2 regions of the Streptomyces sp. NPDC001194 genome follow, and region 2 is predicted to be linked to the other one. Evidence: riboswitches for the same ligand, from Rfam matches in the RefSeq annotation. Region 2 holds a riboswitch; the other holds the start of a gene.
What was found. Region 2 has a riboswitch for ZMP and ZTP ahead of ACFY1T_RS28810 (bifunctional 5,10-methylenetetrahydrofolate dehydrogenase/5,10-methenyltetrahydrofolate cyclohydrolase). Riboswitches for the same ligand answer to the same signal wherever they lie in the genome.

Region 1 (7,074 bases), on a different contig from region 2:
CCGTGAAGGTCTGGCCGTAGCGCTGGTTGAAGCGCTCCGCCAGGTCGCGGGTCAGCTCGATGTGCTGGCGCTGGTCCTCTCCGACCGGAACGGCGTTCGCCTGGTAGAGCAGGATGTCGGCGACCTGGAGGATCGGGTACGTGAAGAGCCCGACGCTGGCGCTGTTGACACCGCCCTTGGCGGACTTGTCCTTGAACTGGGTCATCCGGCTGGCCTCGCCGAAGCCGGTGATGCAGTTCATGACCCAGCCGAGCTGTGCGTGCTCGGGGACGTGGCTCTGGATGAAGAGCGTGCAGCGGTCCGGGTCGAGGCCGGCGGCGAGGAGCTGGGCCGCGGAGAGGCGGGTGTTGGCGCGCAGGTCCTTCGGATCCTGCGGCATGGTGATCGCGTGCAGGTCGACGACCATGTAGAACGCGTCGTGCGTCTCCTGCAGGGCGACGTACTGGCGGATGGCTCCGAGGTAGTTCCCGAGGTGGAACGAGCCGGAGGTGGGCTGGATGCCGGAGAGCGCGCGAGGACGATCAGAAGCCATGGCTTCATTCTCTCAGGTACGGCGGCCGCGGCGGTCCGCACCCGTCCGGAAATCCCCCGGGGCCGGGGCCCCGGGGAGGGGACCGGTCAGGAGAGCGGGAGGCCCGGGGCGGGGAAGGCCGCCATCAGGTCCGCGACCTCGGCGCGGACCGCCGCGAGGGCCTGCTCGTCCGACTTGGCGGCGGCGTCCACGGCGCGGGAGATCCACTCCGCCACCAGCGGCATGTGGTCCGTCCCCAGGCCCCGCGAGGTCAGGGACGGGGTGCCGATGCGGATGCCCGACGGGTCGAAGGGCTTGCGCGGGTCGAACGGGACCGTGTTGTAGTTCACGACGATCCCGGCGCGGTCCAGCGCCTTGGCCGCCACCTTCCCCGGGACCCCCCGCGAGGTCAGGTCCATCAGGATCAGGTGGTTGTCCGTACCGCCCGACACGAGGTCGAAGCCCCGGTCCAGCAGCGCCGCCGCCAGGGCCTTGGCATTGGCGACCACGGCGTGCGCGTACGTCACGAAGGACGGCTGCGCCGCCTCGTGCAGGGCCACCGCGATGCCCGCCGTCGTCTGGTTGTGCGGGCCGCCCTGGAGGCCCGGGAAGACCGCCTTGTCGATGGCCTTCGCGTGCTCCTCCCGGCACATCAGCATCGCGCCGCGCGGCCCGCGCAGCGTCTTGTGCGTGGTCGTGGAGACCACGTCCACGTGCCCGACCGGCGAGGGGTGCGCCCCGCCCGCGATCAGGCCGGCGATGTGCGCGACGTCCGCGACGAGGACCGAGCCGGCCTCCCGGGCGATCGAGGAGAACGCCTCGAAGTCGATCGTGCGCGGGAGCGCCGTACCGCCGCAGAAGATGATCTTCGGGCGCTCCGCCAGTGCGAGCTCGCGCACGGCGTCGTAGTCGATCAGGCCGGTCCCGGCGGACACCCCGTACTGCACGCCGCGGAACCAGGACCCCGTCGCCGAGACCCCCCAGCCGTGCGTCAGGTGCCCGCCCATCGGCAGGGCCATGCCCATCACCGTGTCGCCCGGCTTCGCGAAGGCCAGGTACACGGCGAGGTTCGCCGGGGAGCCGGAGTACGGCTGGACGTTGGCGTGATCCACCCCGAACAGGCCCTTCGCCCGCTCGACGGCCAGCGCCTCGACGCGGTCGATGTTCTGCTGGCCCTCGTAGTAGCGGCGGCCCGGGTAGCCCTCGCTGTACTTGTTCTGCAGCACCGTGCCGGAGGCCTCGAGCACGGCGGCGGACACGTAGTTCTCGCTCGGGATCAGGCGCAGGGTCTGCGCCTGCAGGGTCTCCTCGTCGGCGACGAAGGACGCCAGCTCGGGGTCGACTGCGGTCAGGGCGGGGTGGCGGCTCGCGCTCATGGCGGCTCCTCCGGGGTCGATGTCAGTTCTCGTCCCCGCGAGGCCCAGGCGAGCGGCCCTGTATGCGGTCGTGCGCGCACGACTCCCCCGGAGTTGGTTCTCCGTACGCCAGTCGCCGTGCGTACCGCTCACCTTAGCGGGCGGTCCACAAGAAAGGTTTCCCCGTCCGGTATACGAGCGACGTATAGCCGTATACAAGGTGACGTGACGCAGGTGACGCCACCCCCGTCACCTCCATCGCCCTCGTCACGTCCATCACGCCCGCACCGACGATCGGAGACCCCGTGTCGACAACTGCTGAAGCGCTGCGTTCCGCCGAGGCGCACAGCGCGCACAACTACCACCCGCTGCCCGTCGTCGTGGCGTCCGCGGAAGGCGCGTGGATGACCGACGTCGAGGGCCGCCGGTTCCTGGACATGCTCGCGGGCTACTCGGCGCTCAACTTCGGCCACGGCAACCGCCGTCTGCTCGATGCGGCCAAGGCGCAGCTGGAGCGGGTCACCCTCACCTCGCGGGCCTTCCACCACGACCGGTTCGCCGACTTCTGCCGTGAACTCGCCGCGCTGTGCGGCAAGGAGATGGTGCTGCCGATGAACACCGGCGCGGAGGCCGTGGAGACGGCGGTGAAGACCGCCCGCAAGTGGGGTTACGAGGTCAAGGGCGTGCCCGACGGCCAGGCCAAGATCGTGGTCGCGGCCAACAACTTCCACGGCCGTACGACGACCATCGTGAGCTTCTCGACGGACCACGAGGCGCGCGACCACTACGGGCCCTACACCCCCGGGTTCGAGATCGTTCCGTACGGGGACCTCACCGCGCTGGCGGCTGCCGTCACGGCGAACACCGTGGCCGTGCTGCTGGAGCCGATCCAGGGCGAGGCCGGGGTCCTCGTGCCGCCGCCCGGCTACCTGCAGGGCGTACGGGAGCTCACGCGCGAGCGGAACGTCCTGTTCATGGCGGACGAGATCCAGTCGGGGCTGGGCCGGACCGGGAAGACCTTCGCGTGCGAGCACGAGGACGTCGTACCGGACGTGTACATCCTCGGCAAGGCGCTGGGCGGCGGCGTGGTCCCGGTCTCGGCCGTCGTCGCCGACCGGGACGTGCTCGGGGTGTTCCGGCCCGGCGAGCACGGCTCCACCTTCGGCGGCAACCCGCTGGCCTGCGCGGTCGCCCTGGAGGTGATCGCGATGCTGCGCTCCGGCGAGCACCAGCAGCACGCCGCCGAGCTCGGCGACCACCTGCACCGGGAGCTGAACCTGCTGGTCGGCGGGGGCGCCGTGACCGCCGTACGCGGGCGGGGGCTGTGGGCGGGCGTCGACATCGACCCGGCGCACGGCACGGGCCGGGAGATCTCCGAGGCGCTGATGGAGCGGGGCGTGCTGGTCAAGGACACGCACGGGTCGACGATCCGGATCGCGCCGCCGCTGGTGATCGGCAAGGAGGACCTGGACTGGGGCCTGGACCAGCTGCGCGAGGTGCTGGCCGCGGGCTGACGCCTCGGCCGTGGGGGGGGGCGGGCGGGCCGCCCCCCCCCCCCCCCGGCGGGGGGGGCCCGCGGCGGGGGGGGGGGGCCGGGGGGGGGGCCCCCCCCCCACGGCGGGACGGCGCTACAGGATGACGTGGGGCAGGAAGCGGGCGTACTCGTCCGTGACCGGGCCCGCCGATTCGCGGATGCCCAGGCCCGCGGCCTCCTCCTCGACGACCCAGGCGCCGAGCACCACGCGGTTGCCGTCGAAGTCGGGGAGCGGGGCCAGGCCCTGGAAGACGTACGTCTCCCCCTCGTCCGGCGTGAACGGCTCGTCGCCGCCGGCCGGGTGCAGGGTGACCCCGGCGCCCTCGCGGCCCAGCAGCGGCTTCGCCGCGTACCCGGTGGTCCGCGCGAGCTCGCGCGGGCCGTCGAGGTAGGCGGGCAGCAGGTTCGGGTGCTCCGGGAAGAGCTCCCACAAGATCGCCAGCAGCGCCTTGTTGGAGAGCAGCATCTTCCACAGCGGCTCGATCCACGTGGTGGTCCCCGAGCCGCCGCCGTGGTCGTACGTGCCGAGGACCTGCGGGGCGAAGGGGTCGGTGACCAGCCATTCCCACGGGTAGAGCTTGAAGCAGCTGCGGATGAAGCCGAGCCCCCGGTCGACGAACCGGCCCGACAGGCTGTCCCAGCCGATCTGCTCGACGGACAGCTCCACGGTCGCCAGGCCCGCCTGCTCGGCGGTCTCCTGGAGGTAGGCGACCGTCATCAGGTCCTCGCCGAGCTCGTCCGTCTCGGAGTGCGCGAAGTGGACCGGGCCGGGCGGCAGCAGTTCCGCCTGCCGGCGCCAGGCTTCGACGAGCCGCTCGTGGAGGGAGTTCCACTGGTCGGCGCCGGGGAAGCGCTCCTCCATCCAGAACCACTGCGGACTGGCCGCCTCCACGAGGGACGTGGGGGTGTCGGCGTTGTACTCCAGCATCTTGGCCGGACCGCCGGCTCCGTCGTAGCGCAGGTCGAACCGGCCGTAGAGGGAGGGCTGTTCGGCCCGCCGGCGCCAGGACTCGGCGATGAGGGCGGCCAGCTTCGGGTCGGTGATGCCCAGGTCGGCGAAGCGGTCGTGCTCGACGATGTGCGCGGCCGCGGCCAGGCACATGGCGTGCAGCTCCTCGACGACGTTCTCCAGCGCCTCCACCTCGGGGAGGGTGAAGGAGTAGTACGCGCTCTCGTCCCAGTAGGGCCGCAGGGAGTCGTCGGGGTAGCGGGTGAGGGGGTAGATCAACCCCTGCTCCTCGACCTTCTTCTGCCAGTCGGGGCGCGGCTCGATCGTGTGGCGCTGCACGCTGGATCAGCCGCCCGAGGAGCTCTTGTGGCTGCCGCCGATGCCGCCGCGGGTGACGGCGGACTTGTCGAAGCTGCCGCCGCTGATGCTGTTGTTGCTCGCCACGGATCCGCCGTAGTAGTACGAGCCGCGGCCGCCGCTCTTGCACTCCTTGGTGTTCAGCTTCTCCAGGGTGACGCGGTCCGCGCAGCGCTTGTCGGGCTCGTTGCTGCTGCCGCACGCCACGAGGGCGGCGGCGAGCAGGCCCATGCCGCCGAGGGCGACGCCGCCGGAGCGCATGCGTCGTCGCGTGGTGGTGTTGTCGCCTGTTCTGCTGCCCGTACTGCTGTCGTCCATGGCGGACAGACTAGAACGGGGCGGCGAACCGATGGAATCCGGCCGTCGAAACCCCCTCATGACCTCCATGACCTAGAGTCTTTTCGTGCTCCTTGGGATGGTTTGCGCACTCGGTGCGGCGGTCTGTTTCGGTACGGCGTCGGTACTGCAGGCGATGGCCGCGCGGGCGGCGGAGCCGGGGACCGGGTCCGGCGTGGACGCGGCGCTGCTGCTGCGGGCGGCCCGGCAGTGGCGGTACGTGGTGGGCCTGGGGCTGGACGCGGCCGGTTTCGTCCTCCAGATCGTGGCGCTGCGCAACATCCCGATCTACACGGTGGGGGCGGCGCTGGCGGCGAGCCTCGCGGTGACGGCCGTGGTCTCGGCGCGGCTGCTGCACGTACCGCTGAGCGGGGCCGAGTGGGGCGCGGTGGGGACGGTGTGCGCGGGGCTGGCGATGCTGGCGCTGTCGTCGGGCGAGGAGGGCTCGGGGACGGGGTCGTTCGCGCTGAAACTGGGGCTGCTGGGGGTGGCGGTGCTGGTGCTGCTGGTGGGGGTGGTGGCGGGCGGGCTCCCGGACCGCTCGCGCGCACTGGTCCTCGGCCTCGCGTCGGGGACGGGCTTCGGGGTGGTCGAGGTGTCGGTCCGGCTGATCGACGACGTCTCGCCCGCGACGCTCGCGAACCCGGCTCTGTACGCACTGCTGCTGGGCGGGGCCGCCGGGTTCCTGCTGCTCACCTCGGCGCTCCAGCGCGGCTCGGTGACGACGGCCACGGCGGGCATGGTGCTCGGCGAGACGATCGGCCCGGCGGCGGTGGGCGTGGCCTGGCTCGGCGACACCACCCGTGCGGGCCTGACCTGGCTGGCCGTGCTCGGCTTCGCGGTGGCGGTGGCCGGAGCCCTGGCCCTGGCCCGCTTCGGCGAACCGCCGGCGACCCCGCGACCCGGCACCCCGGACCCCGCCGGAGCCTGACGCCGCCCGGGCGGGACCGGCACGGCTCAGGGCAGGGCGGCCAGCAGGGCCGTCAGCGTCGCCGACCAGGCGCTCGTCGGCGGGGTTCCGTAGCCGACCACCAGGGCCTCCCGCCGCGGGAGTTCCGCGTCCGGGTGGGCGAAGAAGGACAGCGGCACCACCGCCAGGTCCTGCCAGGCCGCGGACCGCAGGGCCGCGGCCTCGGTGCCCTCCGGGAGGTCCAGCACCGCGTGCAGGCCCGCCGCGATGCCCGACACCGCCACCCGGCCGGAGACGGCCTCGACCAGCTCGTCCCGGCGGCGCCGGTACCGCAGCCGCATGCCGCGCACGTGCCGGTCGTACGCCCCGGACCGGATGAACTCCGCCAGCGTCAGCTGGTCCACCGCGCTCGACGTCCAGTCGGTCCGCCCCTTCGCCGCGACGACCTCGTCCAGCAGCCCCGGCGGCACCACCATCCACCCCATCCGCAGCCCCGGGGCGAGCGACTTGCTCGCCGTACCGAGGTAGACCACCCGGTCCGGGTCGAGTCCCTGCAGCGCGCCCACCGACTGGCCGTCGTAGCGGAACTCCCCGTCGTAGTCGTCCTCCACGATGATCCCGCCCGTGCTCCGGGCCCAGTCGACCGCCGCCGCCCGGCGGGCCGGGGTCAGCGCCGCCCCGGTGGGGAACTGGTGCGCGGGGGTCAGCAGCACCGCTCCGGCGCCCGCGCCCGCCGGTCCGGACAGGTCCGGCGTCCGCGCGCCCGCGTCGTCCACCGCGAGCGGCCGCGTCCGCAGCCCCGCCCGCGTCAGCGTCTCCCGGTGCATGTAAAGGCCGTACCCCTCCACCGCCACGTCCCGGACCCGGCGCGCCCGCAACACCCCGGCCAGCAGCATCAGCGCGTGCGCGAACCCCGCGCACAGCACGATCCGCTCCGGGTCCGCGTACACCCCGCGCGCCCGTGCCAGGTACCCGGCGAGCGCCTCCCGCAGCTCCACCCGGCCGCGCGCGTCGACCTGGTACCCGAAGGCGTCGCTCGGCGCGTCCGTCAGCGCCCGCCGGGCCGCCGTCAGCCAGGCGGCGCGCGGGAAGGCCCCCAGGTCCGGGGTGCCGGGCACCAGG
Region 2 (7,074 bases):
CTGCTCGGCGAAGGCGAGGAAGTACGCCTCCCGCTCGAGGGTCCGCAGGTCGGCGGTGCGGCCCAGGGTCGCGGGGCTCTCCACGCTGCCGCCGGACAGTTCGACCAGGTCGACGCCGAGGCCGCCGAGGGCCTCGAGGACCTGCACCGCGTCCTCGGTGTCGAAGCCGCCGCGCTGGAAGTCGGCGGTGTTGAGCTTGACGCCGACCGCGAAGCCGGGGGCCACCTGCGCGCGGACCGCCCGGACGACCTCGGTGAGCAGCCGGACCCGGTTCTCCGGGCTGCCGCCCCAGCGGTCGGTGCGCCGGTTGACCAGCGGGGAGAGGAACTGGCTGAGCAGGTAGCCGTGGGCGGCGTGGATCTGCACCCCGTCGAAGCCGGCCTCCTCGGCCCGCCGGGCCGTGACCGCGAACCGGGCGATGGTGGCCTCGATGTCGGCCTCGGTCATCGCGGTGGGGCGGGCGAAGCGCTTGGTGTGCTTGCCGAGGCTGACGCCGATGTCGGAGGGCGCCCAGGCCGTGCCGGGCATCTCGGAGCCGACCTGCCGGCCCGGGTGGTTGATCTGCATCCAGACCCGCCCGCCACCGCTGGACGCGGCCTCGGCCCAGCGGCGGAAGGGGTCGAGCGGGGAACGGGCGTCGAGGACGATGGTGCCCGGCGCGGTCAGCGCCCGGCGGTCGACCATCACGTTCCCGGTGATCAGGAGACCCGCGCCGCCCCGCGCCCAGCGCCGGTAGAGGCGCTCGATGCGCTCGTCCGGCAGCTGGCCGGACCCGGCGAGGCTCTCCTCCATGGCCGCCTTCGCCAAGCGGTTCGGCAGGGCCGAGCCGCCGGGCAGCTCCAGTGGCGTGAACAGGTCCATCAGCAGTCTCCCCAGGAAACGTGTTGCACGTGTCATCGCGCGCCCCGGCGCAAAACATACCGCTCGCTCCCCGGCCCCCGTCAGGATCCGCCCACAAGAATCAAGACACCCCGGAAAACGCGGAACGCCCCGGGCCGAGGGGCCCGGGGCGTCTGCCGTAAGCGGTGTGCGCAGGCGGTGTTCCCGTACGCGGCGCGCGAGCGCTGCGGTCAGAGGTCCGCGAGCTCCAGCCCGGCCTGGGCGGCGGCCGCCCGGACCGTCTGCTCCAGCAGCACGGCGATGGTCATCGGGCCGACACCGCCCGGGACCGGGGTGATCAGCGAGGCGCGGGCGGCGGCGGACTCGAAGTGGACGTCGCCGACGTTGCCCTCGTTGTAGCCGGCGTCCAGGACCACGGCGCCCGGCTTGATGTCCTCGCCCCGGATGAACTCGGCCTTGCCCACGGCGGCGACCAGCACGTCGGCCTGGCGCACGATCGACGGCAGGTCGACGGTGCGGGAGTGGCAGTAGGTGACGGTGGCGTTCTGCTCCAGCAGCAGCATGCCGGCCGGCTTGCCCAGGATCGCGCTGCGCCCGACGACCACGGCGTGCTTGCCGGTCAGGTCCACGTCGTATTCGGCGAGGAGCCGCATGATCCCGCCGGGGGTGCAGGACACGAAGCCCGGCAGCCCGAAGCCCATGGCGGCGAAGGAGTGCATGGTGACCCCGTCGACGTCCTTGCCCGGGGCGATGGCCTCGAAGGCGGCGCGCTCGTCGATGTGGTGCGGGACCGGGTGCTGGAGCAGGATGCCGCTGATCTCCGGGTCCTCGGAGAGGGCGGTGAGCGCGGCGACGAGCTCCTCGGTGGTGGTCTCGGCCGGCAGCTCCACGTGGCGGGAGGTGATCCCGGCCTTGGCGCAGCGGTTCTGCTTCATCTTCACGTACGTCACGGACGCCGGGTCCTCGCCGACGAGCACGGTCGCGAGGCAGGGGGCGGTGCCGGTGCGCTCGGTGATCTTCGCCGCGAGGGCGGCCGTCCGCTCCGAGACGCGGCGGGCGAGGGCGGTGCCGTCCATCAGCCGGGCGCGGCCGGCGTCGGTGACGGTGGCAGTGGCAGTCTGGGCAGTCGTCACGGGGTCTCCTGAGCGTCGCTGCGGATCGCGGTTCGCGGGTTCGCGGTTCGCCCAGGCGCGCGGCAGGAGACGTACGTGCGGGGACGTACGCCGGGCCGCTCCCCGGTGGTGATCCACCCGAACGCCAGTCACGGCCCGGCTCCACTCTAATGGACCCCGTCGGCGGGTGCGGTGGTCCGCGGCCGCCCCCGGTGCGCGGGATCCGGTCAAACCGGTGGATCACCGGCGCCGAGCCTGGGACGATCGAGACATGACGCGCACTTTCGACCACCTCGTCGCCGAAGCCGAGTCCGTTTCGGTCGACGGCTGGGACTTCTCCTGGCTCGACGGCCGGGCCACCGAGCAGCGACCCTCCTGGGGCTACCAGCGGCTGCTCGGCGAGCGCCTCGCCGGGGTCCGCTCCGCCCTCGACATCCAGACCGGCGGCGGGGAGGTGCTCGCCGGGGCCGGGCCGCTGCCCCCGCTCATGGCGGCCACCGAGTCCTGGCCGCCGAACATCGGCAGGGCGACCCGGCTCCTGCACCCCCTGGGCGCGGTCGTGGTCGCGGACGCCGACGAGCCGCCGCTGCCGTTCGGCGACGAGGCCTTCGAGCTGGTCTCCAGCCGTCACCCGGTGACCATCTGGTGGGAGGAGATCGCGCGGGTGCTGCGTCCGGGCGGTACGTACCTCTCGCAGCAGGTCGGGCCGGCGAGCGTCTTCGAGCTCGTCGAGTACTTCCTCGGACCCCAGCCGGAGGAGGTCCGGCGCGGCCGGCACCCCGACGACGCGGTGGCCGACGCGGGCAAGGCCGGCCTCGAAGTGGTGGATCTGCGCTCCGAAAGACTGCGTACGGAGTTCCACGACATCGGAGCCGTGATCTACTTTCTGCGGAAGGTGATCTGGATGGTGCCCGGCTTCACGGTCGGGCAGTACCGGGACCGGTTGCGCGAGCTCCACGAACAGATCGATCGTGACGGCCCGTTCGTGGCGCATACCGCCCGTTTCCTCATCGAAGCCCGCAAAACGGGCTGACGGGAAGGGTGCGCAGGCGCGGACGGATCCACGGCCGAATGGTTGCGCGCCCACAGCGTGGCGCAGGTCACTCAATTCAGCGCGTAACGAATCGACTCGGGCATGCGATGAACCGACAGGTGTCCTCGCGCGGCCCCGGAATACAGACCCCCCTCGGGTCTGTTTCCCGAGTCCGCGCGATGATGTCCCGCCCACTCCCTATCTGTTCGCAACGAGAGGCTCCTTGTGTCGCTCAGCCCGTCCCGTACGTTCCCTCCGGAGATCGCCGAATCGGAGGCCCTCGTCGCGCTCGTCGAGCGCGGCCGCGAGCAGGGTCACATCAACGGTGACGACGTGCGCCAGGCCTTCGAGGCCGGCCGCATCCCGGTGGACCAGTGGAAGCGGGTCCTGCGCAGCCTGAACCAGGTCCTGGACGAGGAGGGTGTCGCCCTGCACGTCAGCGCCGCCCCCGCCACGAAGGCTGCCGCGAAGAAGCCCCGCAAGGCGGCCGCCGCGCCTGCCCGCACCGTGACGAAGAAGGCGGCCGCCGCGCCGCGCCCCATCGGTGCGCGCAAGGCCTCGGCCACCAGCGCGGCCCCGGCCACCGCGGCGGCGATATCCGCTTCGCCGGCCGCGGCCACCGAGGACGAGGTGACGGCCGACGCCGCCGCCGAGCCGAAGAAGCGGACGGTCAAGAAGACCGCCGCGAAGAAGACCGCGGTGAAGAAGACCGCCGCCGCGGCCAAGAAGACCAGTGCCAAGGACTCGGACGAGGGCGAGAACCCGGCCGCCGAGGGTGAGGACTGGGCCGCCGAGGACCTCGTCGACGAGGTCGAGGAAGAGGCCCCCAAGGCCGGCGGCACCCAGGGCTTCGTCCTGTCCGACGACGACGAGGACGACGCCCCGGCGCAGACGGTCATGGTGGCCGGTGCCACCGCCGACCCCGTCAAGGACTACCTGAAGCTGATCGGCAAGGTGCCGCTGCTCAACGCCGAGCAGGAGGTCGAGCTCGCCAAGCGCATCGAGGCGGGTCTCTTCTCCGAGTACAAGCTCGAAGAGGAGGAGGACCACAAGCCCGCGTTCAAGCGCGAGCTGGAGATCCTCGTCGAGGACGGGCGCCGCGCCAAGAACCACCTGCTGGAGGCCAACCTCCGTCTCGTGGTCTCCCTGGCCAAGCGCTACACCGGCCGCGGCATGCTCTTCCTGGACCTGATCCAGGAGGGCAACGTCGGCCTGATCCGTGCCGTGGAGAAGTTCGACTACACCAAGGGCTTCAAGTTCTCCACGTACGCGACCTGGTGGATCCGGCAGGCGATCACGCGTGCCATGGCCGACCAGTCGCGCACGATCCGCATCCCCGTCCACATGGTCGAGATCATCAACAAGCTCGCCCGTGTGCAGCGCCAGATGCTCCAGGACCTGGGCCGCGAGCCCACCCCGGAGGAGCTGGGCAAGGAACTCGACATGACCCCCGAGAAGGTCATCGAGGTCCAGAAGTACGGCCGCGAGCCGATCTCCCTGCACACCCCGCTGGGTGAGGAGGGCGACAGCGAGTTCGGTGACCTCATCGAGGACTCCGAGGCGGTCGTGCCGGCCGACGCCGTGTCCTTCACGTTCCTCCAGGAGCAGCTGCAGTCGATCCTGGGCACGCTCTCGGAGCGCGAGGCGGGCGTCGTCTCGATGCGTTACGGCCTGAACGACGGCCAGCCGAAGACCCTGGACGAGATCGGCCGCGTGTACGGGGTCACCCGTGAGCGCATCCGCCAGATCGAGTCGAAGACCATGTCGAAGCTGCGCCACCCGTCGCGTTCGCAGGTCCTGCGCGACTACCTCGACTGAGCCGGCCCGCGCCCCGCGGGCCGGCCGGAAGACCGGCCCGCGGGGCGTGAACGGCAGGGTCGCACCCTGCGGAACCGGATGGGCGTGCTCGCGCCGGATCCGCAGGGTGTCGCACCACCCGTCCGTGATCACCAGCACCGGCGCCTGCGGAGGAAAGCCCTCCGCACGCTGGAGCAGGTCGATGCCGGGCTGGAGCTCGGTCCCGCCCCGCCCGCGCACCTTCACCCTCCCCGCGATCTCGGTCGGGGGGGGGAGCGGAGGCCTGGCGGCTTGCCGCTGGCGGTCCTCAGGGCGGGGAACGTGGCGCGCCCCGGTGTGGGCGCACCCCGTACCCCGGAGCACCCGGTTTTTCGCGCCCCGGTGCCGGCCTCAGTTCTCCAGGAGGTGCTTCAGCTTCTCCTCGTTGCGCGGCGTCTCCTTGCGGGCGTACGGCTTGACCACGAGCGGGGCGATGACCCTGCCGATGCCGTGGCCCTCGAAGTCGAGGTCCAGGGTCATGCGCGAGCGCTTGCCGCCGTCGAGGGACTCGATGGTGCCGCGCACATCCCCGCGCACAGGTCCGCCGACCCCTTGGATGTGCCAGCTGCGCGGCCGGTCGAGCTCCGTGACCTGCATGGTCATCGGGAACTGCCGCTTGCCCATGCGCCGGGTGACGACGACCTTCGAACCGACGTGGACGGGTGCGCCGTCGAGCGGGCGGGCGGAGACGGCACTGTCCTGCCACTCCGGCAGGTGCGTGGGGTCCGTCACGTAGTCGAAGACGTCTTCGGGACTGCGGGAAATGTCGATGCTCTCTCTGATCGCGGACATGGCGACCCCTTACTGCCCCCTGCGTGTCCTCTCGTTTCCTTTCGATCGCTCTCGTTCCACGCTACCGCGCAGGTCAGGCGGCGGCCCGGTGTCCGTCCCGGTGCTTTCGGGCGGACATCGCGGCGTAGACGAGGACGCCGGCGAAGAGGAACAGCACGCCCTGGTAGACGGCCGCGTAGCCGGAGCCGGCGACCAGCCACATCGAGAAGCCGAAGGCCAGGCCCGCGAGGATCCCGTCGCGGACCAGGCGGCCGCGGTGGACGCGCTCGGACTGCCCGGAGAGCAGGAAGTGGATCTGCGCGGCGGTGGAGAGCAGGTACGGGACGGTCGCCGTGAAGGTGGTGACCAGCACGAGGATCTCGAAGACCCCGTCCGAGCCGGCCGTGTAGTTGTAGACCGTCAGGCCGGAGGCCAGGGCGACGGTGACGAGCACTCCGACCACCGGGACGCCCCGCTTCTTCGTCTCGAAGACCTTCGGGAAGAGCCCGTCGCGGGCCGCGGCGTACGGGGTCTGCGCGCTGAGCAGGGTCCAGCCGTTGAGGGCGCCGAGCATCGAGATCACGGCCGCGCAGGCGACGAGCGTTCCGCCCCAGGTGCCGCCGAACATCGCGTTGACGGCGTCGGTGAAGGGGGCCTCGGAGGCGGCCAGCTCGTCGTGGGGGACCAGGCCGAAGACGGAGAGGGTGCCCAGCAGGTAGACGGCGGCCGCGCCGGCGGTGCCGAGGATGGTGGCCCGGCCGACGTTGCGGGCCGGGTCGCGGACCTCGCCCGCGCTGACGGCGGCCGACTCGACGCCGAGGTAGCTGAAGAGCAGGATCGCCGCGGCGGCGGAGACCGCCCCGACGGGGCTCTGGCCCGTGGCCTGGAAGGGGCCGAGGTTGGCCGGGTCGAAGAAGAACAGCCCGCCGACGGCGACCAGCAGCAGCGGGGCGAACTTCAGCACGGTGGCGACCAGTTGGACGGCGCCGACGTAACGGGTGCCGGCCAGGTTGGCGAGCGCCGGGAGCCACTGCACGGCGAGGGCCGCCAGGCACATCGCCGCCTTGTGACCGCCGATGGCAGGGAAGAGCACGGTGAGGTAGCCGACGGCCGCCACCGCGAGGGCCGCGTTCGAGACCCAGGCGGTGATCCAGTAGCTCCAGGCCGCGAGGAACCCGGCGAAGTCGCCGAACGCGGCGCGGGCGTAGACGTACGGACCGCCGGTCTGCGGGAGCCGCTGCGCGAGCCGGCCGAAGACCAGGGCGAGGGCTATCGCACCGGCGGTGAGCACGCCGAAGGCGACCAGGCTGATCGTGCCGAACGGCGCCACCGAGGCGGGCAGCAGGAAGATGCCGCCGCCGATGATGTTGCCCATGACCAGGCAGGTCGCGATCGGCAGGCCGAAGCGGCGCGCGTGGGGGTCGCGGCCCTGCTCGGGGGGTGCGGCGGCCTCGGCAGGCAGGGTTGCGGTGCTGGTCATCG

Region 1: another riboswitch for ZMP and ZTP. It lies ahead of glyA (serine hydroxymethyltransferase); the one in region 2 lies ahead of ACFY1T_RS28810 (bifunctional 5,10-methylenetetrahydrofolate dehydrogenase/5,10-methenyltetrahydrofolate cyclohydrolase).

Annotation. Positions count from the first base shown of each region.
Region 1 covers NZ_JBIAXU010000001.1:580,465-587,538, forward strand. The annotation lists gene trpS (tryptophan--tRNA ligase) at 1-532, opposite strand, end outside; gene glyA (serine hydroxymethyltransferase) at 619-1,887, opposite strand; ZMP/ZTP riboswitch at 1,923-2,013, opposite strand; gene rocD (ornithine--oxo-acid transaminase) at 2,172-3,380, shown strand; gene ACFY1T_RS02775 (glutathionylspermidine synthase family protein) at 3,495-4,688, opposite strand; gene ACFY1T_RS02780 (hypothetical protein) at 4,695-5,024, opposite strand; gene ACFY1T_RS02785 (hypothetical protein) at 5,122-5,973, shown strand; gene ACFY1T_RS02790 (PLP-dependent aminotransferase family protein) at 6,000-7,074, opposite strand, start outside.
Region 2 covers NZ_JBIAXU010000018.1:153,665-160,738, forward strand. The annotation lists gene ACFY1T_RS28805 (NADH:flavin oxidoreductase/NADH oxidase family protein) at 1-861, opposite strand, end outside; gene ACFY1T_RS28810 (bifunctional 5,10-methylenetetrahydrofolate dehydrogenase/5,10-methenyltetrahydrofolate cyclohydrolase) at 1,071-1,916, opposite strand; ZMP/ZTP riboswitch at 2,016-2,115, opposite strand; gene ACFY1T_RS28815 (methyltransferase domain-containing protein) at 2,224-2,985, shown strand; gene ACFY1T_RS28820 (RNA polymerase sigma factor) at 3,211-4,803, shown strand; partial or broken gene ACFY1T_RS28825 (hypothetical protein) at 4,828-5,052, opposite strand; gene ACFY1T_RS28830 (SRPBCC family protein) at 5,173-5,613, opposite strand; gene ACFY1T_RS28835 (amino acid permease) at 5,687-7,072, opposite strand.